Regions from separate parts of the Bradyrhizobium sp. F1.4.3 genome, predicted to be linked through region 3. Evidence: predicted binding sites of a transcription regulator. Region 3 holds the regulator's gene; each other region holds the start of a gene.
The links. Region 3 encodes LexA, which represses DNA repair genes until DNA is damaged. Its sites were predicted from a motif close to TGTTCNNNNTGTGTTCNG; they were not measured.
Positions count from the first base shown of each region.

Region 1: ABIB73_RS13690 (YifB family Mg chelatase-like AAA ATPase) is a predicted target of LexA. The motif match lies at 5,491-5,508, and genes of this name have one in related genera.
Region 2: uvrA (excinuclease ABC subunit UvrA) is a predicted target of LexA. The motif match lies at 4,430-4,447, and genes of this name have one in related genera.
Region 4: recA (recombinase RecA) is a predicted target of LexA. The motif match lies at 4,141-4,158, and genes of this name have one in related genera.

Region 1 is NZ_JBEPRN010000003.1:346,396-353,948, forward strand. Features, by position in the region: gene cpaB (Flp pilus assembly protein CpaB) at 1-527, shown strand, start outside; gene ABIB73_RS13665 (type II and III secretion system protein family protein) at 542-2,059, shown strand; gene ABIB73_RS13670 (CpaD family pilus assembly protein) at 2,116-2,853, shown strand; gene ABIB73_RS13675 (CpaE/TadZ family protein) at 2,850-4,139, shown strand; gene ABIB73_RS13680 (tetratricopeptide repeat protein) at 4,161-4,937, opposite strand; gene ABIB73_RS13685 (PilZ domain-containing protein) at 5,094-5,339, opposite strand; gene ABIB73_RS13690 (YifB family Mg chelatase-like AAA ATPase) at 5,567-7,105, shown strand; gene ABIB73_RS13695 (hypothetical protein) at 7,235-7,553, shown strand, end outside.
Region 2 is NZ_JBEPRN010000001.1:387,717-395,269, reverse strand. Features, by position in the region: gene ABIB73_RS02015 (HAD family hydrolase) at 1-564, opposite strand, end outside; gene ABIB73_RS02010 (DUF433 domain-containing protein) at 630-851, shown strand; gene ABIB73_RS02005 (DUF5615 family PIN-like protein) at 855-1,010, shown strand; gene ABIB73_RS02000 (hypothetical protein) at 982-1,305, opposite strand; gene uvrA (excinuclease ABC subunit UvrA) at 1,355-4,333, opposite strand; gene ABIB73_RS01990 (outer membrane protein) at 4,598-5,281, opposite strand; gene ABIB73_RS01985 (single-stranded DNA-binding protein) at 5,839-6,336, shown strand; gene ABIB73_RS01980 (DUF2306 domain-containing protein) at 6,534-6,932, shown strand; gene gyrA (DNA gyrase subunit A) at 7,101-7,553, shown strand, end outside.
Region 3 is NZ_JBEPRN010000001.1:511,034-518,586, forward strand. Features, by position in the region: gene ABIB73_RS02575 (alpha-hydroxy acid oxidase) at 1-657, shown strand, start outside; gene ABIB73_RS02580 (HAD family hydrolase) at 672-1,295, shown strand; gene ABIB73_RS02585 (hypothetical protein) at 1,453-1,659, shown strand; gene ABIB73_RS02590 (molybdopterin molybdotransferase MoeA) at 1,894-3,105, shown strand; gene lexA (transcriptional repressor LexA) at 3,282-3,983, shown strand; gene ABIB73_RS02600 (hypothetical protein) at 4,173-4,376, shown strand; gene ABIB73_RS02605 (hypothetical protein) at 4,569-5,003, shown strand; gene ABIB73_RS02610 (GAF domain-containing protein) at 5,198-6,133, shown strand; gene ABIB73_RS02615 (ComEC/Rec2 family competence protein) at 6,143-7,553, opposite strand, start outside.
Region 4 is NZ_JBEPRN010000005.1:62,479-70,031, reverse strand. Features, by position in the region: gene gcvP (aminomethyl-transferring glycine dehydrogenase) at 1-1,734, shown strand, start outside; gene ABIB73_RS16785 (hypothetical protein) at 1,865-2,860, opposite strand; gene recA (recombinase RecA) at 2,960-4,048, opposite strand; gene ABIB73_RS16775 (hypothetical protein) at 4,446-4,901, shown strand; partial or broken gene ABIB73_RS16770 (IS1 family transposase) at 5,063-5,966, opposite strand; gene ABIB73_RS16765 (DUF5343 domain-containing protein) at 6,345-7,046, opposite strand; gene ABIB73_RS16760 (hypothetical protein) at 7,125-7,322, shown strand.

The DNA of each region.
Region 1 (7,553 bases), on a different contig from region 3:
TGATGCAGGGCGAGCCGATCCGCGAGCAGAAGCTGGTGAGGGCCGATGGCTCCGGCTTTATGGCCGCGATCCTGCCGACCGGCATGCGGGCCGTCTCCACCGAAATTTCAGCCGAGACCGGCGCCGGCGGCTTCATCCTGCCGAACGACCGCGTCGACGTCTTCCTGACGCGGCGCCTGAAGAATCCCGACGGCACCAACAACAACGGCCCGACCGGCGGCAATGACCTTATCCTGTCCGAGGTCATCCTGACCAACATCCGCGTGCTCGCCATCGACCAGGCGCCGAAGGAAAAGGACGGCCAGAACGCCGTGCTCGGCAAGACCGTCACGCTCGAGCTCAAGCCCGACCAGGTCGCTATTCTATCGGCCGCGCGCCAGGGCGGCACGCTGGCGCTCGCGCTGCGGAGCATCGCCGATGCCAACGCGTCTGATGGCGCGCCCGAAGACCAGGCGCTCAAGCGCCCCGGCGGCGTCAACGTGATCCGCTACGGCGTGCAGGCGCGGCAACTAACGTCACAGAAGTGATGGGGACACCCAAAATGAACCACGGGGATAATCGGACGGGCCTGCGCATTCGGGGGAAGCGCGCGCGCTCGTTCTGGACGGGGACAATGCTGATGCTGGGGCTGGTCGCAGCCCCCGATCGGGTCAGCGCGGCGGATGCGCCGGTCGGAGACCAGGCGCCGTTGCAGGCGCCGGATCTCGGCGTGGCGCCGGTCGCGACCATCGCGCCGGCCCGGACGCGCTTCCTGTCGCTCGGCGTCGGCAAGTCGGTCGTGATCGACCTGCCGCGCGAGGTCAAGGACGTTCTGGTGGCCGATCCCAAGATCGCCAATGCGGTGATCCGCTCGGCGCAGCGCGCCTATATCATCGGCGGCCAGGTCGGCCAGACCAACGTCGTGTTCTTCACCGCTGACGGCCAGCAGGTCGCCTCCTACGACATCGCGGTGAAGCGCGATCTCAACGGCATGCGCGCGGCGCTGCGCCAGTCGTTGCCGGGCGTGCAGATCGAGGGCGTCGGTGACAGCGTGATGCTGACCGGCTCGGTGTCGAGCCCGGTCGAGGCCCAGCAGGCCGGCGACGTCGCCGCCAAGCTGGTCGGCGGCGCCGACAAGGTCGTCAACAACATCGTCGTGCGCGGCCGCGACCAGGTGATGCTGAAAGTCGTGGTCGGCGAAGTCCGCCGCGACATCGTCAAGCAATTGGGCGTCGACCTCAGCGCCAGCCTGAACGCCGGCACCGCGGTGGTCAATTTCAACAATTCCAACCCGTTCTCGGCCAGTGGCGGACCGCTGGTCAGCAACAACGGGCTCGGCGTCTCCGGCCTCACCAAGGGTGTGGCCACCGTCAGCGCCACGATGCGCGCGATGGAAAGCGCCGGCGTGATGCGCACCTTGGCGGAGCCGAGCCTGACGGCGATCTCGGGTGAATCCGCGACTTTCATTGCGGGTGGCGAATTCCCGATCCCGGCGGGTTATTCCTGCGATCCGGTCACCCATGTCTGTACCACCCAGATCACCTACAAGAAGTTCGGCATCTCGCTGAACTTCACGCCGGTGGTGCTCAGCGAGGGCCGCATCAGCCTGCGGGTGATGACCGAGGTCTCGGAGCTGTCGAGCCAGAACGCCATCACCGTGTCGCAGGCGCTGTCCTCGAGCTCGACCAACTCGATCACCATCCCCTCGGTCCAGACCCGTCGCGCCGAGACCACGCTGGAAATCCCGTCGGGCGGCTCGATGGCGATGGCCGGCCTGATCCAGCAGCAGACCAAGCAGGCGATCAACGGCCTGCCCGGCGTCGACCAGGTGCCGATCCTCGGTGCGCTGTTCCGCAGCCAGGACTTCGTCAACAACGAGACCGAGCTGATGGTGATCGTGACGCCCTATGTGGTGCGCGCGGTCGCCCAGAAGGAATTGTCGCGGCCGGATGACGGCTTCGCGCCGTCGTCGGATGCGCAATCGGCGCTGCTCGGCCGCATGAACCGCCTCTATGGCATTGCGCGCCGCGTCGATCCGATGGACGGCAACCAGGGCGATTTCGGCTTCATCATCGACTGAGACGAACGGACGGTTTGGCGAACGGGGCAAGACACGGGGCAAGTGGGGACAGGCCGATGACGAAGACGACAGATGATCGACGTCGCAATTTGCGCATCGCGCTCGCACTGGCGGGGCTCTCCGTCATGCTGGGTGCGTGCAACACCACCGGCGAGGTCGTTACCACCCAGACGGTGCCGACCGACTATCGCCAGCGTCACCCGATCGCGGTGCAGGAAGCCAAGCGCTCGATCGTGATCTTTGTCGGCAAGGCCCGCGGCGGTCTCTCGGCCGCGCAGCACGCCGACGTCACCGGCATCGGCCAGGACTGGGTGCGCGAAGGCACCGGCTCTGTCATTGTCGACGTGCCCGTCGACACCGCGAACTCGCGCGCCGCAGCGGCGACCTATCACGAAATCCGCGCCGTGCTCGGCGCCAGCGGCGTGCCATCGCGCGCCATCGTCCAGCATCCCTACCGCCCCGAGGATCCCGCCCTGCTGCCGACCATCCGGCTGAGCTATTCCAGGATCGCCGCGGTCGCCGGCCCGTGCGGGCTGTGGCCGGAGGACATGGGGCCGTCCATCCTCGACCCCGGCTACAATGAGAACCGGCCCTATTTCAATCTCGGCTGCGCCACCCAGCGCAATCTCGCGGCGATGATCGACAATCCCGCCGACCTCGAGCAGCCTCGCGCCGAGACGCCGGCCTATACCGCACGGCGCGACATCGCCTTCGACCGCTACCGCAAGGGCGCGGCGACCTCGACCACCTATCCCGAGGCTGACAAGGCCAAACTCAGCGACACAGGCAAATGACAAGCGTCCACGACGAAGAAGCGGACGATCCGCAGCACCCCGACGAACACATTGCGCCGGTACCCCGCATCTCGGTGCAGGCGTTTTGCGAGACCGAGCAGACGCTCGCCGCGGTGACCGCGGCAGGCCAGGACCGCCGTCTCGCCAAGGCGCATCTCACCGCAAAAGACGGCGGCCTTGCCGCGGCGATCGAAGTCTATGACACGATGCCGACGCCGAACGTGATCGTGATCGAATCCGACGGCACGCGCGACATCCTCGAAGGGCTCGACGATCTCGCCGGCGTCTGCGATCCCGGCACCCGCGTGGTCGTGATCGGCAATCCCAACGACACGGCGCCCTATCGCGAGCTGGTGCGGCGCGGCGTCAACGACTACGTGATCGGGCCGGTCGAGACCATCGACGTGGTGCGCTCGATCTGCAGCCTGTTCTCGGCTTCGGAAGCCATCATCACCGGCCGCGTCATCGCGGTGGTCGGCGCCAAGGGCGGCGTCGGTGCGTCCACCGTCGCGCACAACGTGGCCTGGACCATCGCGCGCGACCTGGCGCTCGATTCCGTCGTGATCGACCTCGACCTCGCCTTCGGCACCGCGGGCCTCGACTACAACCAGGACCCGGTTCAGGGCATCGCCAACGCGGTGCTGTCGCAGGATCGGCCGGACACGGCGCTGATGGAGCGCCTGCTCTCCAAATGCACCGAGCGCCTCAGCCTCCTCGCTGCGCCTGCCACCCTTGACCGTGTCTATGATTTCGGCGCCGAAGCTTTTGACGCGATCTTCGACACGCTGCGCATGACCACGCCCTGCATCGTGCTCGACGTTCCCCACCAATGGTCGGGCTGGACGCGGCGCGCGCTGGTCAACGCCGACGACATCGTGATCGTGGCCGAGCCCGATCTCGCCAACTTGCGCAACACCAAGAATATGCTCACCGTGCTCAAGGCGGCACGGCCGAACGACCGGCCGCCGCTCTACTGCATCAACCAGGTCGGCATGCACAAGCGGGCGGAGATCGACGTCAAGTCGTTTGCCAAGACCATGGAGAGCCAGCCGCTCGCGGTGATCCCGTTCGATTCAAAGCTGTTCTCGACCGCGGCCAATAACGGCCAGATGATCGCGGAGGTCTCCAAGAGCCACCGCACCACCGAGCTATTCCAGAACATGGCAAACCGTCTCGCCGGACGTGGCGAGGTGAAGAAGCCGAAGCGCTCCCTGCTCGGACCACTCCTGAAGAAGTTGAAGGGCAGATCCGGACGCCCATCTGCACCACATCGCAAGGCATCGTAAGCGCGAGCTAACTGCGGCGGGTTACTTCTCAGCCCGCTGCTGTTGCTTCTTCGTCAGCAATTGGCGCAGTGCCGTGACCTTTGCCGCAGCCTGATCCGGCGGAAGATCGGCCTTCACGATGGTCTCGGCCTCGGCCTGCTTTCCTTCCAGTCCCAGCACCAGCGCGAGATTGGCCCGCACGCGCGAATCCGCCGGGTTGCGCTCGTAGGCGCGGCGCATGGTTTCCTCTGCCCTGGGCAGATTGTTCTGGAGCAGATAGGACAGCCCGAGATTGGACAAAACCTGCGGTTCGTCCGGCACGATCTTCAGCGCGGTCGCATAATATTGCTGCGCTTCCTCGTTGCGGCCGAGCTGGTCGAGCGCCGCGCCCTGTGCCGACAGGATGCGCCAGTCGGGATCCTCGGGCGTGTGCGCGCGGCTCAGGACATCGAAGGCCTGCTGGAAATTGCCGCTGTCGGCGAGCGCGCGGCCGTAGCCGGCGAGCAGCGCCTTGTTGCTGGGATGGGCGAGCACGGCCTGCTCGAGCACCGCGACCGCCTGGGCGCGCTGGCCGGTCTGGCGTAACGCCTGGCCGTAATCGAGGGCGATGTTGGAATCGCTCGGCTTGGCGCGATAGCGCTCGCGCAGGGCGTCCATGTCCGGTTTGGCGTCGGCCCTGGCCATGGATTCCGGCTTGCCGCCGAGCGCGCCGGTGACGTCCTCAAGGCTCGTGGTCTGGCAACCGCCGAGCACGAGCACCAGAAGCGCGGGAAGCAGCAATCTCGCCGGGGGAGAGGCAAGGGACGAACGCTTGGACATACTCTGATCACTCGGCGACTGATCAGGGATGCTTACCGATTAACGCTAAATTCCCGTTAAGGACGCGCATCGGGTCTTTAGTTTGAGCATGATCTTTCCGGAAAACCGCTGCACATTTTGCGCTAACGCGGCCCTTCGGGTCCGGATCATGCTCGTCTAGTCGGTGAATTCCGCGCCGAATTCGCAGCCGATGCGCCAGCGCAGGCGGCACTGGCGGGAGTAGTCGGGCGCGAAGATGATCGTGAATTGCGGCGGCACTTCCAGGAATTCCGCCACCACTTTCACGCCCCCATCCGAGATATCCGTAATCGTGCAGTCCCTCGGCAGCGAACCCGCGCCGAAATGAATCTTGGCGAGCCGCGTGCACACCCGACGTTCGCTTCTGCGGCGATTTGCAAGCATTTGAATTGTTCACCCGTTAGATCACGGCCCATCCCGCACCCCTAGGAGTAGCGAACATTCGTTGGGATGTGCTGAGCAGGGCCGCTCGCATTCGAGGCATAGTGTCTGCGCCCTGTTTACGATTGATTAGGGCTTGCCGGGCCTCCGGGAATGTTCCCGTATTGTTCTTGCAGAGGAGATCGAGCTCTGCTACCCTCGATTGTGCGAGAGGGCAGGCTGGTTCGGGCATGGTTCAGCGGGTTTCTACCGTTGCATTTGAGGGGATCGAGGCCCGCGCGGTCGACGTGCAGGTGCAGGTCGCGCCGGGCCTGCCGGCGTTTGCCATCGTCGGCCTTCCGGACAAGGCCGTGTCGGAAGCGCGCGAGCGGGTTCGCTCGGCGCTGATCGCCTCGGGGCTGGCGTTGCCGGCACGGCGGATCATCGTCAACCTCGCGCCCGCCGACTTGCCAAAAGAAGGTAGCCATTATGATCTCCCGATCGCGCTCGGGCTGATGGCGGCGATCGGCGCTATACCGCCGGACGCACTGACGGGTTTTACCGTGCTTGGCGAACTCGGCCTCGACGGCTCGATCGCGCCGGTTGCCGGCGTTTTGCCCGCCGCGATCGGCGCCAATGTGCGCGAGGAAGGATTGATCTGTCCCGCCGCTTGCGGCTCGGAAGCAGCGTGGGCGAGCCCGGACATCCAGATCATCGCCGCACACTCGCTGATCCAGATCGCCAACCACTTCAAGGGCACGCAGGTGCTGTCGCGCCCGGTGCCGAAGGTGCATGAGGCCCCGGCCTCGCTGCTCGACCTGCGCGACATCAAGGGCCAGGAGAGCGCCAAGCGGGCGCTCGAGATCGCGGCCGCCGGCGGCCATCATCTGCTCATGATCGGCGCGCCCGGCGCCGGCAAGTCGATGCTGGCGGCGCGGCTGCCCTCGATCCTGCCGCCGCTGTCGCCGGGCGAGCTGTTGGAGGTCTCGATGATCGCCTCTGTCGCCGGCGAGATCGAGGGCGGCGCGCTGACGTCGCGGCGCCCGTTCCGCTCGCCGCATCACTCCGCCAGCATGGCGGCACTCACCGGCGGCGGCGCGCGGGCAAAGCCCGGCGAGATCTCGCTCGCGCATCAGGGCGTGCTGTTCCTCGACGAGCTGCCGGAATTCGACCCGCGGGTGCTGGATTCGCTGCGCCAGCCGCTGGAGAACGGTGAGGTCTCGGTCTCCCGCGCCAACCATCGCGTCACCTATCCGGCGCGCTTCATGCTGGTCGCCGCGATGAATCCCTGCCGCTGCGGCAATGCGTTCGAGCCGGGCTATGCCTGCAAGCGCGGCCGCATCGATCGCTGCACCGGCGACTATCAGGCGCGCATCTCCGGCCCGCTGATGGACCGCATCGATTTGCGCATCGAGGTGCCGGCGGTGACCGCGGCCGATCTGATCCTGCCGCCGCCGGCGGAAGGCTCCGCCGAAGTCGCGGCGCGTGTGGCGGCGGCACGCGATATCCAGCTTGCGCGCTATGCGGATGCAGGCCTGCCGCAGGTCCGCACCAATGCCGAGGCGCCGGCCTCGGTGCTGGAGGAGATCGCAAAGCCCGACGCGCAGGGCGCCAAACTGCTGCGTGATGCCGCCGAGACCATGCGGCTGTCGGCGCGCGGCTATCACCGGGTGCTGCGGGTCGCGCGTACGCTCGCCGATCTCGACGGCGCCGACAAGATCGGCCGGCTGCATCTCGCCGAAGCGCTGTCCTATCGCGCACTCGCGGAGGATGTGCGGCAGATGGCGTGACGGCCGCGCGCATCAACCCGGCGGTAACGAGTTTCCTTTACCCTCTGCAAACCATAAGGCCCAAGAGCTACGTACGTGAGTTCCCGTATGAGTTTGCCGGGGCCTGGCGAGTCTGGCGAGTAGAGTGTCATGTTGCGTTTCAAGATCCTGGCCTCGGTGGTTCCCCTGTTGGCGGCTGCGGTGTTTGCCCGCAGCGAGATCGGATCGGTCTCGCATCCCTGCATCGCTATCGGCGAGACCTCGGTCGAGCTCGCATCCCTGTTCTGGACCGCCGGCATCCAGGTCGCCTTCACCGACGATCCTGCGCAGGCGACGGTGCGGGTGCAGATCACCGACGACGCCGACGTCGCGGATTTCGCGGTGGTCGATGACGGCGCGAGCGAGGAGCCAAGCGCCTGCCAGGGCAATCCGTCGACGCGTCTGGTCGCGATTTCCGGGCAGCCGGGCG
Region 2 (7,553 bases), 120 kb from region 3:
CCGCAACGCCGTCGGCGCGGCATAGCCCCAACTGACCGCGCCGCAGGCAATGCCGACAGCGCGCGCGGCTTCGATGTCGCGCACCTCGTCGCCGATCGCGATCACGCGGCTTGGGTCCACGCCGGCGCGGCGGATGACCCGGCGGAATTTGGCCGGCTTGCCGAACAGAGAAGCAGCGCAGTCGAAATGCCCAAAAAGAGTGGCGACCTCGCCGAGCTTTTCGCGCGCATTGGCCTCGCTGTCCGATGTCACCAGCGCGAGCTGGACGCCGTTCTCGGCCAGCGTCCGCAGCATCGCCTCGGCACCCGCAAACAGCGAAATCTCCGCCGCCGCTTCTCCCTTCAGCCGCCGCGCATGCCGCGCGATCGCCGGCAGCTTCCACAAGGGCACCTCGAGTCGGCTGAGGATCTCGCGCGTCGAGGCATGCCGCAGCCCCTCGACATCCTCATCCGCGACGCGACGAAAGCCGAAGCGGTCAGCGACGTCGTTGATGGTGCGCAGGAACCACGGAAAGCTGTCGACGAGCGTACCGTCGAGGTCGAAGATGGCGAGGGTGTAGGGCATGGAGGCCGGGGGCACTGACAGGCGGGCGTTGATATGCTATTGTTCGGCGGAGTTCGAGGACAGCCATGCGGCACGAGCGGATCGAAATCAACCCGGCGATCATGGACGGCAAGCCTGTTATCCGTGGCACGCGTGTCCCGGTCGAACTGGTGCTGCGCGAACTTGGCGCCGGGATGACGACTGAAGCCATCATTTCGGAGCATCCGCGTCTCACATCAGACGACGTTCGGGCGGCGCAGGCCTTCGCGGCCGACTATTTGGCCGATGAAGACATCATTTATCGCTGAATCGTGCGCTGGCTGGCGGACGAGTGCGTCACAGCCTCTCTGGTTCGAGAGTTGCGGAGCGCCGGTCACGATGTCCTTTACGTCGCCGAGTTCGCTGCCAGCTTGAGTGATGTCGAAGTCATCCGGCGATTCATCGCAACTTGCGCACGTGAACATTGATGTCGAGATCGATATTGCCGACGCAGGTCTGAGTGGTCCGGTGGGAGCCACCCTCGTGCCAGCGGCCGTTGCGCGCGCGGGCGTCGCTGACATTGGCCAGTTTCAGGCATCGCCATTGAGGCAGCAGGCCGCTGCTCTCGCCGGCAAACTGCCAGGCCAGCACAGCCTCCTCGTCGCGTTTGTTCGTGCCGATGATATGCGGGCAGAGCTCGCGATAGCGACCCTCGTAGACACAAGTCACCTGCTGCTCAGCGAGGATGGCGTTGCGAAAGAGCGTGTAGGTTCTGCTCGGCATGGAGATCACTCCACCGTGGCTTGATCTCGGTCGCTCAAGCCGACGGAGATTACTCCGCCGCCTCGCTCGCCGCGCGCCTCCGCTTTGGCTTCCGCGCCTTCGCCAGCACCGGCGCCAGGAACTTCCCCGTATAGCTCCTTGGCGCTTTGGCGATGTCTTCCGGCGGGCCCCAGGCGACGATCTCGCCGCCGCCGTCGCCGCCTTCGGGGCCGAGGTCGATGACCCAGTCGGCGGTCTTGATGACCTCGAGATTGTGCTCGATCACGACGACCGTATTGCCCTGTGCGACCAGCTCATGCAGCACTTCCAGCAGCTTCTTGACGTCGTGGAAGTGCAGGCCGGTGGTCGGCTCGTCGAGGATGTAGAGCGTGCGGCCAGTGGCGCGTTTTGACAGCTCCTTGGCGAGCTTGACACGCTGGGCTTCGCCGCCGGACAGCGTGGTGGCCTGCTGGCCGACATGGATGTAGTCGAGGCCGACGCGGTGCAGGGTCTGAAACGTTTCGCGCACGCGCGGCACCGCCTTGAAGAACTCGGCGGCTTCCTCGACGGTCATGTCGAGCACGTCCGCAATCGACTTACCCTTGAACAGGACTTCGAGCGTCTCGCGGTTGTAACGCTTGCCCTTGCAGACGTCGCAGGTGACGTAGACGTCGGGCAAAAAGTGCATCTCGATCTTGATGACGCCGTCGCCCTGGCAGGCCTCGCAACGGCCGCCCTTGACGTTGAAGGAGAAGCGGCCGGGCTCGTAGCCGCGCGCCTTGGATTCGGGCAGGCCGGCGAACCACTCGCGGATCGGCGTGAAGGCGCCGGTATAGGTCGCAGGGTTGGAGCGCGGGGTACGGCCGATCGGCGACTGGTCGATGTCGATGATCTTGTCGATGTGCTCGAGCCCCTCGATACGGTCGTGGGGCGCGGCGCCTTCGCTGGCGTTGTTGAGCTTGCGGGCGATGGCGCGGTAGAGCGTGTCGATCAGCAGCGTCGACTTGCCGCCGCCGGAGACGCCGGTGACGCAGGTGAACAAGCCGAGCGGAATCTCCGCCGTGACGTTCTTGAGGTTATTGCCGCGCGCGTTCACCACCTTGATGGTGCGGCGATGGTTCGGCGGGCGCCGTTCCGGCACCTCGACCTCGAGCTCGCCGGTGAGATATTTGCCGGTGAGCGATTTCGGATTGCGCATGATCTCGGCGGGCGTGCCTTCGGCGATGATGTTGCCGCCATGCATGCCGGCGCCGGGGCCGATATCAAGGACATAGTCGGCCAGGAGAATCGCATCCTCATCATGTTCGACCACGATCACGGTGTTGCCGAGGTCGCGAAGTCTCTTGAGCGTGTCGAGCAGGCGGGCGTTGTCGCGCTGGTGCAGGCCGATCGAGGGCTCGTCGAGCACGTAGAGCACGCCGGTCAGGCCGGAGCCGATCTGCGAGGCCAGGCGGATGCGCTGGCTCTCGCCGCCGGACAGCGTGCCGGACGAACGGGAGAGGGTGAGGTAGTTGAGGCCGACATCGAGCAGGAAGGTCAGGCGCTCGCGGATCTCCTTGAGGATCCGGCCGGCGATCTCGTTCTGCTGGGTGTTCAGTGCCTCCGGCACGGTTTCGAACCACGCACCGGCGCCCTTCACCGACAGCTCCGAGATCTCGCCGATATGCTTGCCGCCGATCTTGACGCACAGCGCCTCGGGCTTGAGCCGAAAACCGTTGCAGGCACCGCAGGGCACATCGTGGAAATATTTTGCCAGCTCCTCGCGCGCCCACTCGCTTTCGGTCTCGCGATAACGCCGGTTGATGTTGGTGATGACACCCTCGAACGGCTTCTTGGTGTCGTAGGAGCGGACGCCGTCCTCATAGGAGAACTTGATCTCGTCCTCGCCGGAGCCGTAGAGGATCGCGTCTTTCGTCTTCTTGGCGAGGTCCTTCCACTTGGTCTCGAGCGTGAACTTGTAGTGCTTGCCGAGTGCGGTCAGCGTCTGCACGTAATAAGGCGATGACGATTTGGCCCAGGGCGCGATCGCGCCCTTGCGCAACGTCATCTCCTTGTCGGGGATGACGAGGTCCTCGTCGACATGCTGCTCGACGCCGAGGCCGCCGCAGGCAGGACACGCGCCATAGGGGTTGTTGAAAGAAAAGAGTCTCGGCTCGATCTCGGGGATGGTGAAGCCAGAGACCGGGCAGGCGAACTTTTCCGAGAACAGGATGCGTTCGGGCCCGCTCTTGTCGTGGATCTTTGCGGTCTTCTTTTTCTCTTCCGCCGGCGCTGCTGCCGGCGCATCGGCGAACTCGACGACGGCGAGGCCCTCGGCGAGCTTCAGCGCGGTCTCAAAGCTTTCGGCGAGACGCTGGCCGATGTCTGCGCGCACCACGATACGGTCGACCACGACGTCGATGTCGTGCGGGAATTTCTTGTCGAGCGTCGGCGCTTCGGCGAGCTCATGGAAGGTGCCGTCGATCTTGACGCGCTGAAAGCCCTTCTTGAGCCATTCGGCGAGCTCTTTCCTGTACTCGCCCTTGCGGCCGCGCACGACCGGGGCGAGCAGATAGAGGCGGGTGCCCTCGGGCAGCGCCAGCACGCGGTCGACCATCTGCGATACGGTCTGGCTCTCGATCGGTAGGCCGGTCGCCGGCGAATAGGGTACGCCGACGCGGGCCCATAACAGGCGCATGTAGTCGTAGATCTCGGTCACCGTGCCGACAGTGGAGCGCGGGTTCTTCGAGGTCGTCTTCTGCTCGATCGAGATCGCCGGCGACAGGCCGTCGATCTGGTCGACGTCCGGCTTCTGCATCATCTCCAGGAACTGGCGGGCATAGGCCGACAGCGATTCAACATAACGGCGCTGGCCTTCGGCATAGATGGTGTCGAAGGCGAGCGAGGATTTGCCGGAGCCGGACAGGCCCGTGAACACCACGAGCTTGTCGCGGGGAATCTCGACGTCGATGTTCTTGAGGTTGTGCTCGCGCGCGCCACGGATCGTAATTGCGCGCAGGTATGCTCCCGCGTTCTGCTGTTGGCGCTTCGCCTTGATCACTTCATCCATCCTGGTGGTCCTCAAGGAATCCCAAAGGCGCGCGATCGCGCCAAGGTTGAAGGCGCGCTTTGCCCGGAACCGGGATCGGCGCCGATGGGTATGCCGGCGAACGTAGGAAGAACGGGGACGGATTTCCAGTGCGACTTGCGAATCGTCAACGGATTGTTGGCGTGCTGGCGGCATTTGGCAGCAGGAACGGGCGGAACGTGCCGCCAAACAAAAAGGCCGGCGCGAGGCCGGCCTTCCGTAACGCTGTGGCGTTGGAGACGAAGCTCAGTACTTCGCGACGATCGGGCCCCCGAAGTGATAGTTTACGCCGACCTGCACGGTGTGGAAGTTGAGCGTGCCGGTGGGCAGGGCACCGAAGTACGTTTCGCCGCCGAGGCTGCGATAGAGGTACTCGCCCTTGATCGACCACTGCGGAGCAATGAACGCCTCGACGCCCGCGCCGACGGTCCAGCCGGAGTGCCACTTGCTGTCCGACGCGGTCACACCGAGCGCGCTGATGCTGACCTTGTTGTCGATCCAGGCGTAGCCGCCGGTGCCGTAGAACAGGACGTTGTTGACGGCCCAGCCGATGCGGCCGCGCACGGTGCCCATCGCATCGGTCTTCGAGCTCAGCGTCGTGCTCACAACACCGAAGCCGGGGACAGCGACAGGACCCGTCGCCGAGGCGCTGACGTCAGCCCAGGCGCCGTCGGCCTCGAGGCCGAACACGACGTTGCCGGTCTGCCAGTTGTAACCGGCGGTGCCGCCGACGAAGCCACCCTGCATCCTGGGGCTGTTTGCGTCTTCCCAGGCGCCGCCACCGACGATACCGAGGTAGAACCCGGTCCAGTTGTAGACCGAGGCCACAGCCACCGGAGCCTTGGTGTAGGGGCGTGCTGCGAGATCGGCGGCCGAAGCCGGAGCAGCGAGAGCGAACAAACAGGCCGAAGCCAACAAAACCTTCTTCATTTTCAACTTAATCCCAGTCCCGGTTTCTGTTCTTGGCCTTCCACGATCGGAAGGGCATCGGACGCGTTGGTCCAACTGATGTCGTGCTTACACCACTGAAGCTGCAAGTTGTGTCTCTCAAAAGTCACAACAGACGCATAATGTAACACTCACTGTCCTATTAATTCCCGCGGGGAGCACGCAGCAAAAGGGCCGACACGAAGCCGGCTTTCGATTTTCAAGTGATGTCAGAGGGATATCGGTACTTCGCGATCACCGGGCCACCCCAGCGAAGTTCACGCGGATGAGGTGGATATCGACGTCCTGGCTGATCCGCTCGGAGCGTGCAGCAACGCCAGGTGGTGCGCCGGCGAAGTTGCCGGAGCACATTCGGCATTAAAATCTCGCTGGAACAAATCTGGAACAAAGCTTGGGCCGATGCTATATGTGGGGATAACCCGAGGGCTGATGGGCTGATCGGTCCGCGCAAGCGTATAGGGTCGCGTCAACAGGCTGAAGAGGACCGCGGGGCGCGGCCCGGCCTCATGAATTCAGTGGCATTGGAGTGGAGAGCGGCGATGGCGGGAAGCGTCAACAAGGTCATTCTGGTTGGAAATCTCGGCAAGGATCCGGAGATCCGCCGCACCCAGGATGGGCGGCCGATTGCAAATTTGAGCGTTGCCACCTCGGAGACCTGGCGTGACAAGGCCACCGGCGAGCGCAAGGAAAAGACCGAGTGGCACCGTGTCGTGATCTTCAATGAAGGTCTCTGCAAGGTTGCCGAACAGTACCTGAAAAAGGGCGCCAAGATCTACGTCGAAGGTGCGCTCCAGACGCGCAAATGGACTGACCAGAGCGGTGCGGAGAAGTACTCCACCGAGGTCGTGCTTCAGGGCTTCAACTCGACCCTCACGATGCTCGATGGCCGTGGCGGCGGGGGAGGCGGCAGCTTTGGTGAGGAGCCGGGTGGCGATTTCGGCTCGTCCGGTCCCGTCAGCAGCGCGCCGCGCCGGCCGGTGGCCGCTGGTGGTGGTGGTGGCCGCAACAGCGACATGGACGACGACATCCCGTTCTGAGGTGGGCGCCTCGTCCTGACCGTCGCCTTGCTCGCGTGATGCGGCAGGATTTCTTACCAATTTGCGGGTAAAGCTCGGTTTTTCCCGGCTTACGTCTTGTGCTGCCTTCAGGTTTTGACGGGCTGTCATGTGAATGGTATTAACTTTATGTTAATCCTGTTTACATGGGTTGCCGGTCGATTTGGAGGAAGCCCCGCATGAGCCTTGCGCCGTTGCTTGAGGCTGCTCCGGCCATCCCGCTGCATGCTTTCGCCGCGATGGCGGCCTTCCTGCTCGGCCTCGTCCAGTTCGCGGCCCCCAAGGGTACGCTGCCGCACCGGACGGTCGGCTGGATCTGGGTGGCCCTGATGACGTTGGTGGCCGCGTCCTCGTTCTGGATCCACCAGATCCGCCTGGCGGGGCCGTTCAGCCCGATCCACCTCCTGTCGATCTTCACGCTTGTAATGCTTCCGCTGGCGGTATGGCGCGCCCACGCCCATCGCGTCGCCGCTCACCGGCGCATCATGATCCTCCTGTTCGCGGGTGCGCTGGTGGTGGCGGGCCTGTTCACGCTGGTGCCCGGGCGCATCATGCACCGGGTGATTTTCGGGGCCTGACGGGCGGTTTGCGGCGGCCGATTTGGAGCCCGTTTCTGATGGCGGCGCGGAGTGCGTAAGTCTCTGGAAAAACAGTCGGAAAAAGCGCTTCCCTGGAGCTTGCAAGGGTGGTTATCAGGGGGGCGATGCGCTATATGATTCCCAGATAAAAACTCACCGGATTCCCCCTTGGCTGACGACGACAACAAGCCCGGCGACCAGCCGGCGCAACCCTCGGACATTCGCCCCGTCTCGATCTTCGAGGAGATGAAAAAGTCCTACCTCGATTACGCCATGAGCGTGATCGTGGCGCGTGCGTTGCCTGATGCCCGCGACGGACTGAAGCCGGTGCACCGCCGCATCCTGTACTCGATGCACGAGCAGGGGCACACGCCCGACAAGAAGTACGTCAAGTCCGCCCGCGTGGTCGGCGACGTCATCGGTAAGTATCATCCGCACGGCGACCAGTCGATCTACGACGCCATGGTCCGTATGGCGCAGGACTTCTCGATGCGCGTGCCGCTGATCGACGGCCAGGGCAATTTCGGCTCGGTCGACGGCGATCCGCCGGCCGCTTATCGTTATACCGAAGCGCGGCTGACCAAGTCGGCGCTGGCCCTGCTGGCCGACATCGACAAGGAC
Region 3 (7,553 bases):
GTCGTCAGCCGCGCCGAGAAGAACAATTATGCCGGCTTCTGCCTGACGGTCGACACAGCCCATTACAGCCGTCGTGAGCGTGACATCGCCAAGCGCTACGTTCGCGAGAGCCGGCTGCGCGCCACCGGCGGCGATTTCCAGAAGGGCCTGGAGTGGCGGACCGTGAAGATGGTCAAGGACAAGTTCAAGATCCCCCTGATCCTCAAGGGCATTGCCACCGCCGAGGACGCCCAGATCGCGGTCGATCACGGCGTCGAGTGGATCTACGTCTCCAACCATGGCGGCCGCCAGCTCGATCATGGCCGCGGCGCCATGCATGTGCTGCCCGAGATCGTCGATGCCGTGAAGGGCCGCGCCAGGATCATGGTCGACGGCGGCTTCTGCCGCGGCACCGACATCGTCAAGGCGATCGCCGCTGGCGCCGACCTCGTCGGCATCGGCCGGCTGCAATGCTGGGCACTGGCGGCGGCCGGTGAAGCCGGCGTGACGCGGATGCTGGAACTCCTGGAGGACGAGGTGCTGCGCTGCCTCGGCCTGCTCGGGGCCACCTCGTTCGCCGAAGTGAACAAATCCTGCCTGCATGCAGCGACGGCCACCAACGCGCCGAGCGTGTTCAGCGCGTTCCCGCTGTTCGACACCGAGCCGTATCGGTACTGACCTGAAAGGATGCAATGACCTCGCTCTCTCCCGGCAGCGCCGACGCGCTTCTGTTCGATCTCGGGCGCGTGGTGCTCGATATCGATTTCTCCAAGGCGATCGCCTGCTGGGCGGGACATGCCGGCTGCAAGCCCGAGGCCATCGCCGCGCGCTATATGCGCGACGAGGCCTACCGGCTGCACGAGGTCGGCAAGATCAGCGACGAGGCCTATTTCGAATCGCTGCGCGCGTCACTCGGGATCGGCATTTCGGATGCGCAGTTCCTGGAAGGCTGGAACGCGATCTTCGCGGGTGAGATGCCTGATATCGCGGAGCTGTTGCCGCGGGCGGCGAAGCAGATGCCGCTCTACGCCTTCTCCAACACCAATCAGCCGCATGTGGACCATTTCTCGAAGGAATATGCCGACCTCCTCGGCCATTTCCGCGAGGTGTACCTGTCCTCCAGCATCGGCCTGCGCAAACCGGATGCGGAAGCCTTCGACCATGTCGTGGCTGCGATCGGCGTGCCGGCGCAGCGAATCGTGTTCTTCGATGACCTTGCCGAGAATGTCGAAGGCGCGCGGGCGTGCGGGCTGACCGCGGTGCATGTGACCTCGCCCCGCGATGTCGGCGACGCGCTGAAGGCACTGGGAATCTGACCGTTGGCGAGGCCCTCCAGTCGGCCGATTCCGGAACAATTTCACCCGGAAATGAGGAACCAGAACACTTTGTGCATTTTTGTACGGAGTTCCAGGAACGGAATGCTGCTTCCGGACTCTTGAGTCCGTCGGGACTTCTACGGACGGACGCATCATCGTGTTGGGCAAAACCTACCTCACCAAGCAAGCCTTTCTCCTTCTCCAATTCGCCAGAACCACCTCCGATTCGGACCTTTCGGCAAAGCTGATCAGCAAGGCCGCCGACCTGAAATCCCAGGCCGATCCGCTGCCCGACAGGGATCAGGGCCCCAAAGCTCCTGATGTGGCGCCGGACGTCAGTCCGGGCCAGCAGACGGGAAGTTGATCGATGCTGGCCATGGCGCGCGTCATTCTCATCCTCGCCTTGGCCACGCTCTTACCGATCCGTCTCGTCTTTCGGATCGTGCCGCGCCGGACCTGACGCCAGCCTCTCGCAATGCAGAGCCGGCGATGCAGGATGAGTAATCCCGCTCCGCAGCTGCTTTGCCTCTGCGCCCGCACTCGGTTAGAACTCTCGCCGCCCATTCGCCCGAACGGCGCCAAGCAGGAGTTTTCACCCGTGGCCTTGATGCCGGTTTCTGACGCGCTTGCCGCGGTGCTTGCCGGCGCTGAGCCGCTGTCCGAAGAAGCGGCCCCGCTGGACGATGCCTTCCATCGCGTGCTCGCGCGCGATGTCGCGGCGCGGCGCACGCAGCCGCCGCAGGCGATGTCGGCGATGGACGGATATGCCGTGCGCGCAGTCGACGCGGCAAAGATCGATTCCCAGCTGACGGTGATCGGTGAGGTCGCGGCGGGCCGGCCGTTTGCCGGAACGGTCGGCGCCGGCGAAGCAGTACGGATCTTCACCGGCGGCGTGGTTCCCGACGGCGCCGACGCCGTCGTGATCCAAGAGGACACGGTCGCAGACGGCAGGCGCATCACCATCAAGGAAGCTGCCATCCGCGGACGGCACATCCGCCCCGCCGGCATCGACTTTCGCGAGGGCGACATGCTCTTGCTCAAGGGCACCAGGCTCACGGAACGCGACCTCGCGCTCGCGGCCGGCATGAACCATCCGCAGCTTCCCGTCCGCCGCCGTCCGAAGGTCGCGGTCCTCGCCACCGGCGACGAACTGGTGATGCCCGGCACCACGCCCGGTCATGGCCAGATCGTCTATTCCAACGGCTACGCCCTGCACGCGCTCGCCCGCCGCGAGGGCGCCGACACCATCGATCTCGGCGTTGCCGCCGACACGCTGGAGGCCACCACGGCGGGCATCCGCCGCGCGCGCGAGACCGGCGCCGACATCCTGATCACGACCGGCGGCGCCTCGGTCGGCGACCACGACCTGGTCCAGCCGGCGCTCAATGCCGAAGGTATCTCGATGGCGTTCTGGAAGATCGCGATGCGGCCGGGCAAGCCGATGATGCACGGGCGGCTCGGCACGATGCGGGTGATCGGCCTGCCGGGCAATCCCGTGTCGTCCTACGTTTGCGGTTTCCTGTTCATGGTGCCGCTGATTCGTGCGCTGTCGGGCCGCGAAGTGATTCATCATCGCCGCGAGCGCGCCGTGCTCGGCCGCGATGTCGGCGCCAATGACCAGCGCGAGGATTATCTTCGCGCGCGTCTCGAGGTGCGCGACGACGGCACGCTCGTCGCCCTTCCGGTCAATCATCAGGATTCCTCGCTGCTCGCGAATCTCGCTGCGGCACAGGCACTTCTCGTGCGCGCGCCGTTTGCACCGAAGGCTGAAACAGGCTCGCCCTGCGAGGTGTTGCGGCTCCCCGCCTGAACGTCTGGACCACATGCGTTCCCTGAACTTTGCGGCGTTCACGGTAAATTAAGCAGTTGCGGAACACATATCGAACATATAGTGTCCGTTCATGATTTGTTTCGAGCATCTAGCGGCTCGCCGCTGAATTGAACGTCTCGGAACCGAACGACATCAACCGGGGGATTTTGATCGAGATGCTAACGCGCAAACAATACGAGCTTCTGCGGTTCATCAGCGAACGCTTGAAGGAAAGCGGCGTGCCGCCCTCTTTCGACGAGATGAAGGACGCGCTCGATCTGCGCTCGAAATCGGGCATCCATCGCCTGATCACCGCGCTCGAGGAGCGCGGCTTCATCCGGCGCCTGCCCAACCGCGCCCGCGCCATCGAGGTGATCAAGCTGCCCGAGCTCCAGGCCGCCGCCGGCAGCCGCCGCGGCTTCACCCCGAGCGTCATCGAAGGCAACCTCGGCAAGGTGCGCGCCAGCTCCAGCGGGCCCGCGGACGACGGCGAACGTCCCGTCGCGGTGCCGGTGATGGGCCGTATCGCGGCCGGTACGCCGATCGAGGCCTTGCAGACCCGCAGCCATACCATCAGCGTACCGCCTGACATGCTCGGCTCGGGCGAACACTACGCGCTCGAAGTGCGCGGTGATTCGATGGTCGAGGCCGGCATCCTCGACGGCGACATGGCGCTGATCCAGCGCAACGAGACCGCCGATACCGGCGACATCGTGGTGGCGCTGATCGACGACGAGGAAGCAACCTTGAAGCGCTTCCGCCGCCGTGGCGCCTCGATCGCGCTCGAGCCGGCGAACGCCGCCTATGAGGTGCGCATCCTGCCGCCCAACCGGGTGAAAATTCAGGGCAAGCTGATCGGGCTTTACCGGAAGTATTAAGCCTATTGCGCTCGGCCGCTTGGCTGGCGGCCGCGCGTTCACGATTGGAGCGGACGATTGTCCGCTCCGGCTGGATAGTCTTTCTGGTTTTGCACAGATTATCCGGCCCCCTCTCCGGCGCTACATCCTCGGCACGCCGCACGAAGCATCCATCGCTTCGCAGGCCTTTGAGAGACCGAGGAGACAACCATGCGCAAGATCATTCTGAGCACAGTCACGGTGGCGCTGATCGCAGCATCAGCGTCGCAAGCCTTCGCCGCACAGTCGCAGCACCATGCCCGCAAGGCACCGCAGGCGACGAGCGAGCAATTCCGCGATGCCCGCAATGCGGTTGAACGGCCGTCGCAGCCGGCCTGGCAATATTCGGGTTGGTCGGCGCCTGCTGGCCGCTGACGTCGAAGCTCCCCAAATGCACGAGTGCAGGCATTGTTCCTCGTGCATTTGAAAAAGATATTGTGATTGTGGCTCGCGGACCCAAGCCGCAGATTTGCCCACAACCAAGCAGAGGGTTGCAGGCTTCCACTCTGATAGAGGCCTGCGCCTCAGAAGAGGCGCGGGTGCTCTATCCTGAATGAGGAGCACCCGATGTGTGACTATAGCCTTCATGCCGTCGCGACGCGTCCCGCAGAAGTCGGCGAGACGATCGTCACGACGACCTTCCGCGGCACCTCGACGCGCGGCTTCGCCTCCGAAGCCGACATGTCCGTCGCGGTCTGCCTGCTGCCGGGAACGGAGCTCGCCTTCGCCGACAGCGTCCGCTACGACAATCGCTGGATCTGGACGCGCACCATCAACTCCCGCGTCGGCAAGTTCGGCAAGGTCGATCCGCACATTCCCGATCGCCATCATGACGCGATCGAATTCCCCGACGGCAAATACGTGCTGGTGACTCAGCTCGTCGAAGGCCAGCGCGCAACCGTGCTGCAATTGCCGGTAACCCAGCCGGTCGGCGAACGCGAGCACAAGCCGCAGATCACCGCCGACAGGCAGCCAACGATCACCCGCCTGCCGATCGGCTGACGCAGCCTTCCCCCGGCCATGGCTGGGGCGAGGATTGAAATGTCCATCGCCGGCCGAGGCCGGCGAGATGGAGTGGTTTGCGTCTCTTTATCTCCCGCCGCACGAAGTTTGCGCTGCCCTGCCTGAATTTTGAACGTCCGCTCCGCTGCCAAATGGCCGATGCTGTTCGCGGCTTGAGGCGGCGGACACGCTCGATGAAAACCTTCATTCGCGTCGTTGAACTCTGGGTGCCTGACCGGACGCGCGTGCGGCTGGAGTTTGGCGGCGGCCTCTACAGCGAAGGCCTGTCCGCATTCAAGGCCGCGAGCGAGAACCTCCGCTTCGGATATGACCAGGGGCTTCCCGGCAAGGCATGGGCCAGCGGCCACCCGGTGATCCTCACCAAATTCGCCAACTCCTATTTCATGCGGACCGATCAGGCTCTCAAGGCCGGCTTGACCTGCGGCGTGGCCGTGCCGGTGTTTGCCGGCGAATTTTTGCAAGCCGTCATGGTGCTGCTCTGCGGCGGCGACGAGGCGCATGTCGGCGCGATCGAGCTCTGGCACAACGATGCCGAGGTCTCGCACGAGATGGGGCTCGTCGACGGCTATTACGGCAGCGCCGACATCTTCGAGTTCAACTCCCGCCACACCAAATTTCCCCGCGGCTTCGGCCTGCCCGGACGCACCTGGAAAGCGGGCCTGCCGCTGATCATCAGGGATCTGCACGATGCAAAGAGTTTTCTGCGCTGGGAGGACGCCGCCAAGGTCGGGATCAATCTCGGCGTCGGCGTGCCCTACCGGACCGGCACCAACCAGACTTGGGTCCTGACATTCCTCTCCGCCCAAGCCACGCCGATTGCGCGCCGCGTCGAGACCTGGGTCCCGAACGAGGCCCGTTCGGCGCTGGTGTTTCGCGCCGGCGATTGCAGTGCGCAGACCGACCTCGCCGCGCTCTATGCGACCAAATCCATCGCCAGGGGCGAAGGCAGCATCGGCGGGGCCTGGGCCACCGGTATACCCGCGCTCAACGATGATCTTGCGCATGACGGATCAGCCGTGGAGGCTTGCGCGGCCGGACTGAGCCGGATGGTGGTCCTGCCAGTGATCGACGGCGCAAGGCTCGAAGCCGTGCTGGCCTGGTACCTTTAGTCAGTCCGCTCAATCCTCGGCCTGCAAATCGGCTTCCGCAGGCGTAGCGTCCCGGTTGCGGGGCGCGACCGCTTTCGGCGCAAGACTCGTGTCGAAATCCCCCGCGCCGGCGGTAGCCGGTGACCAGGGACGATCTGCGCCCCTGGCCTTCACCGCCTGAACCGCAAAGCCGTCGCCGCGCCGCGTCAGCGCCAGCGCGCCCTGGCTCGCCAGACGCTGCCGATCGACCACCATCGCCGTACAATCGGGCGGCGCAGGCCGGGCCGTCACCACCAGCGCGGCGCGGCTGCAATCATCGGCCAGCGCCTCGATGCGCAGCGCCAGCGCGACCAGGCGGCCATCGGCAAGCGGCGTCACGCAGCCTGAATCGTCGCACGACACGTCGTTGGCGAGCGAGGCGCTGCCGGCATCGCGGGAGTCAGCATCGGCCGCAAGCCACTCCTTGAGCAGAAAGCTGTCCTTGTTCGTCCTGATCAGATGCAGCTGCCCATCCCTGCCCCTCACCGCAACGCTCTGCCCGTCACCGGCAATCAGGATATCGGGTTGCCGGACGGACAAACCCCAAAGGATCGCAACGAACAGCACCAGCGCGCCGGACCAGCGCAAAGGCGTGCGCAACAGGCCTATCAGGACGAGCCCGAGGCTTGCCGCGATCAGCGGCGCGGTGCCGAAGGCGCCGACGTGCCCGATGGCGCCGGGCAATGCCGCGACCCAGCGCGACACTGCGACCATCCAGTCGATGCCGATCCCCATCAGCCACCAGAACACGCCGTCGAGCCCGAAGGGAGCGGCAAGCAATCCCAACAGCCCGGCAGGCATGACCAGTGCCGAGACCACCGGCATCGCCCCGAGATTGGCGAGCACGCCGAACGGCGTGACACGGTGAAAGTGGAAGGCGGCATAAGGCGTGGTCGCCAGACCCGCGATCATCGAGGCCATGAACAGCATCGCGATCTCGCGCCCGCCCCACATCGCGATGCGCGCGGTCGCGGAATGATCGGGTGATGCGAACAGGTTCGGCATGCCGATTTGCACCAGCGCCACGAGCCCGAGCGTGGCGGCGAAAGACATCTGGAAGCTCGGATGCACCAGAGCCTCCGGCGCGACCGCAAGCACGATCAGGGCTGCCACCGCCAGCGTGCGAAAGGTGATGGCGCGGCGATCGACCATCACCGCGATCAACACCACCGCTGTCATGAAGAACGATCTTTGCGTGGCAACCTCCGCGCCCGACAGCAGCAGATAGAAAGCGGCCGCGACCAGCGCCGCAGCCGCCGACCATTTCTTGATGGCGAAGCCGCCCGCCAGTCCCGGGATCAGAGCGAGCAGCGCGCGCACCGCGAAGAAGACGACACCGGCAACGACCGCCATGTGATAGCCGGAGATCGAGAGCACGTGGCCGAGACCCGAGATGAACATG
Region 4 (7,553 bases), on a different contig from region 3:
TCTGAAAGCTTCTTCGACACGCTCAGCGTGGATGCCGGAGGCAAGCGCGCTGAGATCATCGCACGCGCAGCCGCCGAGAAGATCAATCTCGGCATTGGCGAAACCGCGCTGCGGATCGCGCTCGACGAGACCACCACGCCCGCGACGGTCGAGGCGGTCTGGCGCGCCTTCGGCGGCCAGCTCGCTTACGCCGAGATCGACGCCACTACGCGCGAGGCGCTGCCGGAAGCGCTGAAGCGCGCGACCTCCTTCCTCACCCATCCGGTGTTCCATGCGCATCGCTCGGAGACCGAGATGCTGCGCTACATGCGCAAGCTCAGCGATCGCGACCTCGCGCTCGACCGTGCGATGATCCCGCTCGGCTCCTGCACGATGAAGCTGAACGCGACCACCGAGATGATGCCGCTGACCTGGCCGGAATTTTCCAACCTGCATCCCTTCGCCCCGCGCGAGCAGGCAAAGGGCTACCACGCGCTGTTCGCGCGGCTGGAAAAGTGGCTGTGCGACATCACCGGCTATGACGCGATCTCGCTGCAGCCGAATTCAGGCGCGCAAGGCGAATATGCCGGGCTTTTGGCCATCCGCGGCTATCATGCCGCGCGCGGTGAGAGCCACCGCAAGATCTGCCTGATCCCCTCCTCCGCCCACGGCACCAACCCGGCCTCGGCCGCGATGGTCGGCATGGACGTGGTGGTGGTCGCCTGCGAGAAGAACGGCGACGTCGACGTTAACGATCTCCGCGCCAAGGCCGAGAAGCACTCCAACGATCTCGCCGCGGTGATGATCACCTATCCCTCGACGCATGGCGTGTTCGAGGAGCACATTCGCGAGATCTGCGACATCGTGCATGGCCATGGCGGCCAGGTCTATCTCGACGGCGCCAACCTCAACGCGCAGGTCGGCCTGTCCAGGCCCGGCGATTACGGCGCCGATGTCAGCCATCTCAATCTGCACAAGACTTTCTGCATCCCGCATGGCGGCGGAGGACCGGGCATGGGTCCGATCGGCGTGAAGGCGCATCTCGCCCCGTTCCTGCCAAATCATCCAGAGAATCGCCATCCCGCGGCCGACGCGAAGCCGCCGGTCGGCCCGGTGTCGGCCGCGCCGTTCGGGTCGGCGTCGATCCTGACCATCTCCTACATCTACATCCTGATGATGGGCGGCGACGGCCTGAAGCGCGCGACCGAGATCGCTATCCTCAACGCCAACTACGTCGCCGCGCGTCTCGATGTGCATTTCCCGGTGCTCTACAAGAACGAGAAGGGGCGCGTCGCGCACGAATGCATCGTCGACCCTCGCGCGCTGAAGGCAACCAGCGGCGTCACCGTCGACGACATCGCAAAGCGTCTGATCGATTACGGGTTCCATGCGCCGACCATGAGCTTCCCGGTGCCGGGCACGCTGATGATCGAGCCGACCGAATCGGAATCGAAAGCGGAGCTGGATCGCTTCTGCGATGCCATGATCGCGATCCGGAAAGAGATCGCCGAGGTCGAGGGCGGCCGCTTCAAGATCGAAGCGTCGCCTCTGCGCCATGCCCCGCACACCGTGCACGACATCGCGGATGACAATTGGACCCGCGCCTACACCCGCGCCGAAGGCTGCTTCCCATCAGGCACCTCGCGCACCGACAAATACTGGTGCCCGGTCGGCCGCGTCGACAACGTCTATGGCGACCGCAACCTGGTGTGCTCCTGCCCGCCGGTGAGCGATTACGCGGAAGCCGCGGAGTAAGGGATTCGTAGGGAAGGTTAGCGGGCGGCTGCGCGAAGCGCAGTCCGCTGGCGTAACCCACCACTTCAGCTTCCGCGGAGACGAACAGTGGTGGATTACGCCTTCGGCTAATCCACCCTGCGGTTTCGACTTACGGTGCAACCAGCGAACGGCTTTGCGCATCCCACCGCGACAGCCGTTCGTTGGTCAGCAGCGTGCCACCCCACCAGCGTCGGATCGGATTGTGGTGGCGGAAGTCCTCCCGGCCCGCAAGGACGGCTTGGCCAAACTCGGTCAACGACAGCCGGCTCCGGCGATACGCGGCGTTGCGGCCTCGCGCATCATGCGGAGCGAGCGTCGCGAGTTTCGGATCGAGACCAGCGATCGCCGGCATCGGGCCGGATGCGAGCCCTTCGAGCAACGGGCCGAACTCCCACTGGTCGAACACGCGCGTTTCGAGCAGCCCGCCCGGCTGAAACAGCTCCTTGGTGCGGTTGTGGCCCTTCGCAATCAATTCTAGAAGCCGCGCTTCCGTCGCGCCTAATCCCGTGACCGGCGACGGCAGTTCGGCCAGCAATTCTTCCATCGCCGGCTTCAGAAAGGGGAACTTGGGAAACTGCCGACTGAGCAGTCCGAAACAACGCTCCGGCGTTGGCGCCCGATAGGCCTCCCAGGCGATGTGGGCGATCTCGAAGTCGCGCTCCGTGACGTCGAATTCCCGCACGCTACGATCGCGAAGCTCCGCGACATCGGCTCCGATCAAATCGAAATCGACCAGCCGCAGTCGCAGACGCTCGACCATCGATGGGCGAGAACGCAGATAGTCGAGGATCCAGATCAATAGCAATTGACTGTTGGGTTCAGGATCGAACCACAGCTCGATGCGATCGACACCGTAAGCCTCACAGAACCAGACCAGCCAAGTGTTCTTATGCGCAAGACCCGTCTGGGAGGATCGCCTGACGAGGTCGGACCAATGCACCTCGGGATCGCGTGGGTACATGCGACCGTTGAGATATTGATCAAGATGGTACGACGTGGGCAGCGGTCCCGACACGAACCGAAAGATAAGCGGGACGACCATTTCCGCGCGGTGGGCGTGGATGAGACCAACGCCGGACGAACTGGTCAGGATTACACGCCTCATGTCCGAGGTGCCCTCACGCAAAACGAAACGGGCACTGACGACGTCGGCAACTCAACGTCCTCAGCGCCCGCTCCTCGCGAAAACTCTTCGCGTTCAGGCTTACTCGTCCGCCGGCTCCTCGCCGTCGGCGTCGCGCTCGGGGCTGCCGGCGAGAATCTGCTCGGCGATCAGGCCGGAGTTTTGACGGATCGCGGTTTCGATCTTGGCGGTGATGTCGGGATTGGCCTTCAGGAAGGCTTTCGAGTTCTCGCGGCCCTGGCCGAGACGCTGGCTGTCATAGGAGAACCAGGCACCGGACTTTTCGACGAGACCGGCCTTGACGCCGAGGTCGAGGATCTCGCCCATCTTGGAGACGCCCTCGCCGTACATGATGTCGAACTCGACCTGCTTGAACGGCGGTGCCAGCTTGTTCTTCACCACCTTGACGCGCGTGGTGTTGCCGACCACCTCGTCGCGCTCCTTGATCGCGCCGATGCGGCGGATGTCGAGGCGGACGGAGGCATAGAACTTCAGCGCATTGCCGCCGGTGGTGGTTTCCGGCGAGCCGTACATCACACCGATCTTCATGCGGATCTGGTTGATGAAGATCACCATGGTGTTGGACTTGTTGATCGAGGCGGTGAGCTTGCGCAGCGCCTGGCTCATCAGCCGCGCCTGGAGACCCGGCAACGCATCGCCCATCTCGCCCTCGAGCTCGGCCTTCGGCACCAGGGCCGCGACCGAGTCGATCACCAGCACATCGACCGCGCCGGAGCGAACCAGCGTGTCGCAGATTTCCAGCGCCTGCTCGCCGGTGTCGGGCTGCGAGATCAGGAGTTCGTCGATATTGACGCCCAGTTTGCGCGCATAGACCGGGTCGAGCGCATGCTCGGCGTCGATGAAGGCGCAAATACCGCCCTTCTTCTGCCCTTCCGCCACCGTGTGCAGCGCCAGCGTGGTCTTGCCCGAGGATTCCGGCCCGTAGATCTCGACGACGCGCCCCTTCGGCAGACCGCCGATCCCGAGCGCAATATCGAGCCCCAGCGAGCCCGAGGAGACCGACTCGACATCCATCGAACGGTCGTTCTTGCCGAGCTTCATCACCGAGCCCTTGCCGAACTGGCGCTCGATCTGGGAGAGCGCGGCGGCCAGAGCTTTACTCTTGTCCATGGAAGATCCTTCGACGATACGCAGCGCAGTGGTGGACATTGGGTCGTGCTCCTTATGGCGAGGATTCGGGTGCGGGACAAACGATTGGCGAGGCGGGTCGTCGATAAAAGCAATGTACCCTATTTGTTCCAAGTTCGCAATATGTTCTTTTGCGGATTTTGGTACTGGCCGAAATAGGCCACTCGGGATTTCAAAGTAGGCCACGAATCGGTTGACGCCACGCACCCGAATTTGCAGGCGGCGTCGCCTTCTTTGGGTTGGAAATTTTTTCCAAGTCGTTGCTTCGGAGAAGTTATCAACAGATCACGGACAAGTTTAAGGTATATAAATCAACATCTTAAGTCTGACTTCGATTTACGATTTAAACTTTGCGTGGCGAATCAAAAACGGCGCGCTTAAGCTTGAGCACGATCTAAATTGATTCGTGCGGACGGCCATGAACCCGAAAGATGAAATCGCCCGACTGATTGAAGCCGCCGAAGAGGCAGCTTATCGGCGTGGCTGGGAGGACGCCTGCATCGCAATAAAGCGGGCCGCTGACGCCGTGCAGCAATCAGCTAGCCTCGCCACGGCATTCGAGGCCGATGTCGTGATTGAGCCCCGCCACGCCATTGAGCCTCGTAAGACGGGCAGGCCCGCATCTATCGCCATTCAAGTCGTGGAGGATTGCATCAATGCATCTCCCGGCAAGAAAGGCGTTGATGTCGTCAAGGCGGTTCAATTGGTTGATGCCCAGATTCCAGAACGCACCGTGCGGACTTGCCTGCGGCGTTTGAAGATGAGCAAAAAAATCTGGCAGCGGAATGGTCTCTGGTATCCGAAACCGCCGCGCCAAGCAGCGTTCTTTGAAAACGAAAATGGGGAGGCGAATAGCTCACCTCCCCATAATTGAGTTAGACCCGTGTGGTGCAATTGGTAGACACGCCGGACTGATACTCCGGTGTCGGATGAGATAAGCTGACAGTGCTGGTTCGAATCCAGCCACGGGCACCAAATAAATGCAATGATTATAAGTGGCCGATTCATCTTTGTGATGAATTGGCCATTTGTGATTCATGACTTGCCGCCGTGGATTACCGTGAACTTTCGGCGGCGATCTGGCGGGGTCTCAGTGGGCAGCGCAGGGGCCATAGCAAGCGCGGCGTCCACAAGCTGCGGCAACCGTCCAAGCCTTCTCCGCCACGCCCAGCGCCTTCGCTGGCGTTGTGCGCAGGGCCTCGTGGGTGCGGCATAGATTGTAATGCGCGACGTACAGCGCGACGGCCGCAACGTGGTTGTCCAGCTTCCTGCTAAAGCCGTTGGTCAACCGCGTGAACCGACGCGACGCCATGCGCAGCGAAAGGTTCTGGCGTTCGACGTAGCTGGTTGAGACGTACTGCTCGGGATCGCCTGATACTACCTCACGGTTTACCGCTATTACTTGAGCAGGGCTGTAGCGGGTGACGGCATCCTTGGCGAGGTTGGTTACGCTGTAGGTCTTTACGATCACGCCATGGGAAGCATTCGGGCCGAAGGCGTCGCGGATCGCTACGCGGTAAGGGTGGAAGCCGTCCGTTGAGATTTCCGGCTGACCAATGACGCGGCTGCGGAGGTCATGCAGGAAATCCATGGTGCTTTCGGCATTCCGTTTGCCGACGCCCCAGCTAATGATTGCCTTCTGCGTCCCGGCCATGCCGATGAAAACATACTGATCGCCCTTGGCGTTGATCTCGTGGCGCTGGACGTTCTTTTGCTTCTTGCCGACGAAGCTCCACAGCTCGTCAAGCTCAAGGCGTTCGGTGCGCACGCCGACCATGATGCGGTCGTGCAATTCCATGCAGCCAAGGCCAACCCGGAGGGCCAGGTTGGCGACGGTGCCACGGTTGACGCGGGTGAGGCGTGAGGCGGTGCGGATGCCGACGCCTTCACAGAGCGCGGCGATGACTTCGACTTGTTTCTCTCGGGACAGGGCGTTCATGTGGGCGCAATCCTCGTTAGGATTGGCCCCGGGGACTCTAGAAAAGCCCCTCTGCAAAGCGTATATTCTAGTTTGGTCGCTGGCCCGGGGCGCAATCTCGGGTGGGTGACTAGGGATCGCTGAGGCTGCAACCACGGCGGTCCCGCTTATTCGGTAGTTCAGGGAGCCGGACTCGGACCGACATCTCCACACTTGTAGGGGCGGGTGTCCTACCATTAGACGATCCCTGAGAAGCGAGAGCCGATTGCAGGGCCGTTGCGTTCCTCCCCCGAGGTTTGGCGCAGCGGCCCTTCCTTTTTACGCCCCCTAGCTCGGCTAGCGCGTCGGGGGCTCAGTCCCTCCTAGTCAAGACTTGCTCCTCAATTGCGGAGAGGCCCATCAGGCTTCTCCGGATGCCTTCTTGGCCTTTCGCGCAGTGAGATACTGCACAAGCGACCAAATTGAATTTTTCACGTCGCCATCGATATCTGGCTCCGACATCAAGTCGATGAGTTGATATTCAAGCGCCTTTTGTGTCTGCGGAGGGGGCGGATCTGGCTCGCCGTCCTCATTCTCATCGTCTCCGGCATCAGGCCGCTTGCGCTGCTTCACGCTCTTTTTCGCCGCCGTTGAGGTGGCAACCGGCTTGCGCGCCAGCAACAAACCCGAGAGGGGAATGTCAGCCAATTTGGCGCCTGCCACGAAGAACAGGGCCACCTTGTCCACCGTCGAGCCTTGGACGTTGTATTCCTTGCGAAGATGCTCATCGAACTGGCCAGCCGTAATGGTGGTCAGATCGACTTCCCCTGACAAAAGCGAAGGGTAGGCCGCCACCATGATTTTCTTCCACAGTGCCGGCCGCGCATCATCAGACGCCTTGACCAGTGCAATGAAATCCTGCGTGGGGGAACCGTTGTCATTGATTAGCTTGAGATACTTCAGCGAAGCGATTATACTGTAGGCCAAGCTGCCAGATGCGTTACCGAACACCGAAGGATCGACCCGGCTGGGAACGGTCGTGTCGCGCAACTTATTGATAAAGCTTATGAAAGCGCTGAATGTAGCGTATGGCGGCGAGAGAGCCTTGGCTTTATCATTCATGGTGAAATGTCCTGATCGGTTCTGCGTGGCTATTTTAATAAATGCAGCCACGCAGAAAGTCAAGCGGGAGAAATCAGAATGACTCCGAAAAATCATAAAGTCTCTGTGCGGGGCGCGGACGGACAGTTTCACGCGCTCGCTTTGGTGCGGCTAGAGGGTGAAACGGCTTATTGTTGCTCAGAAGCCAAATATGAGGAGGCAATCCGCCACCCCGAGGCGTGTATCGAGGTTGGCTTCCCGTTGGCCGACGTCAAAATGAAAGAGGCCGCCAACTGAGGCGGCCTTAGTGGAGGGGCAAAATGTGGACCCTAATATTGGTGGTTATAGTCGCCGCTAACGCGAATACTGGCGGGGTCAGCACGAGCACGACTTTCCTCGACTTTCCGGACCAAGCAAAGTGTGAGGCCGCTGCGGCTGGAGTAGCTGTCGACGATTACACGACGCTACCAACGAACGCATATAACAACCGTCCTCCGACTTTTTACCGAATTGTCGCGAAGTGTGCAG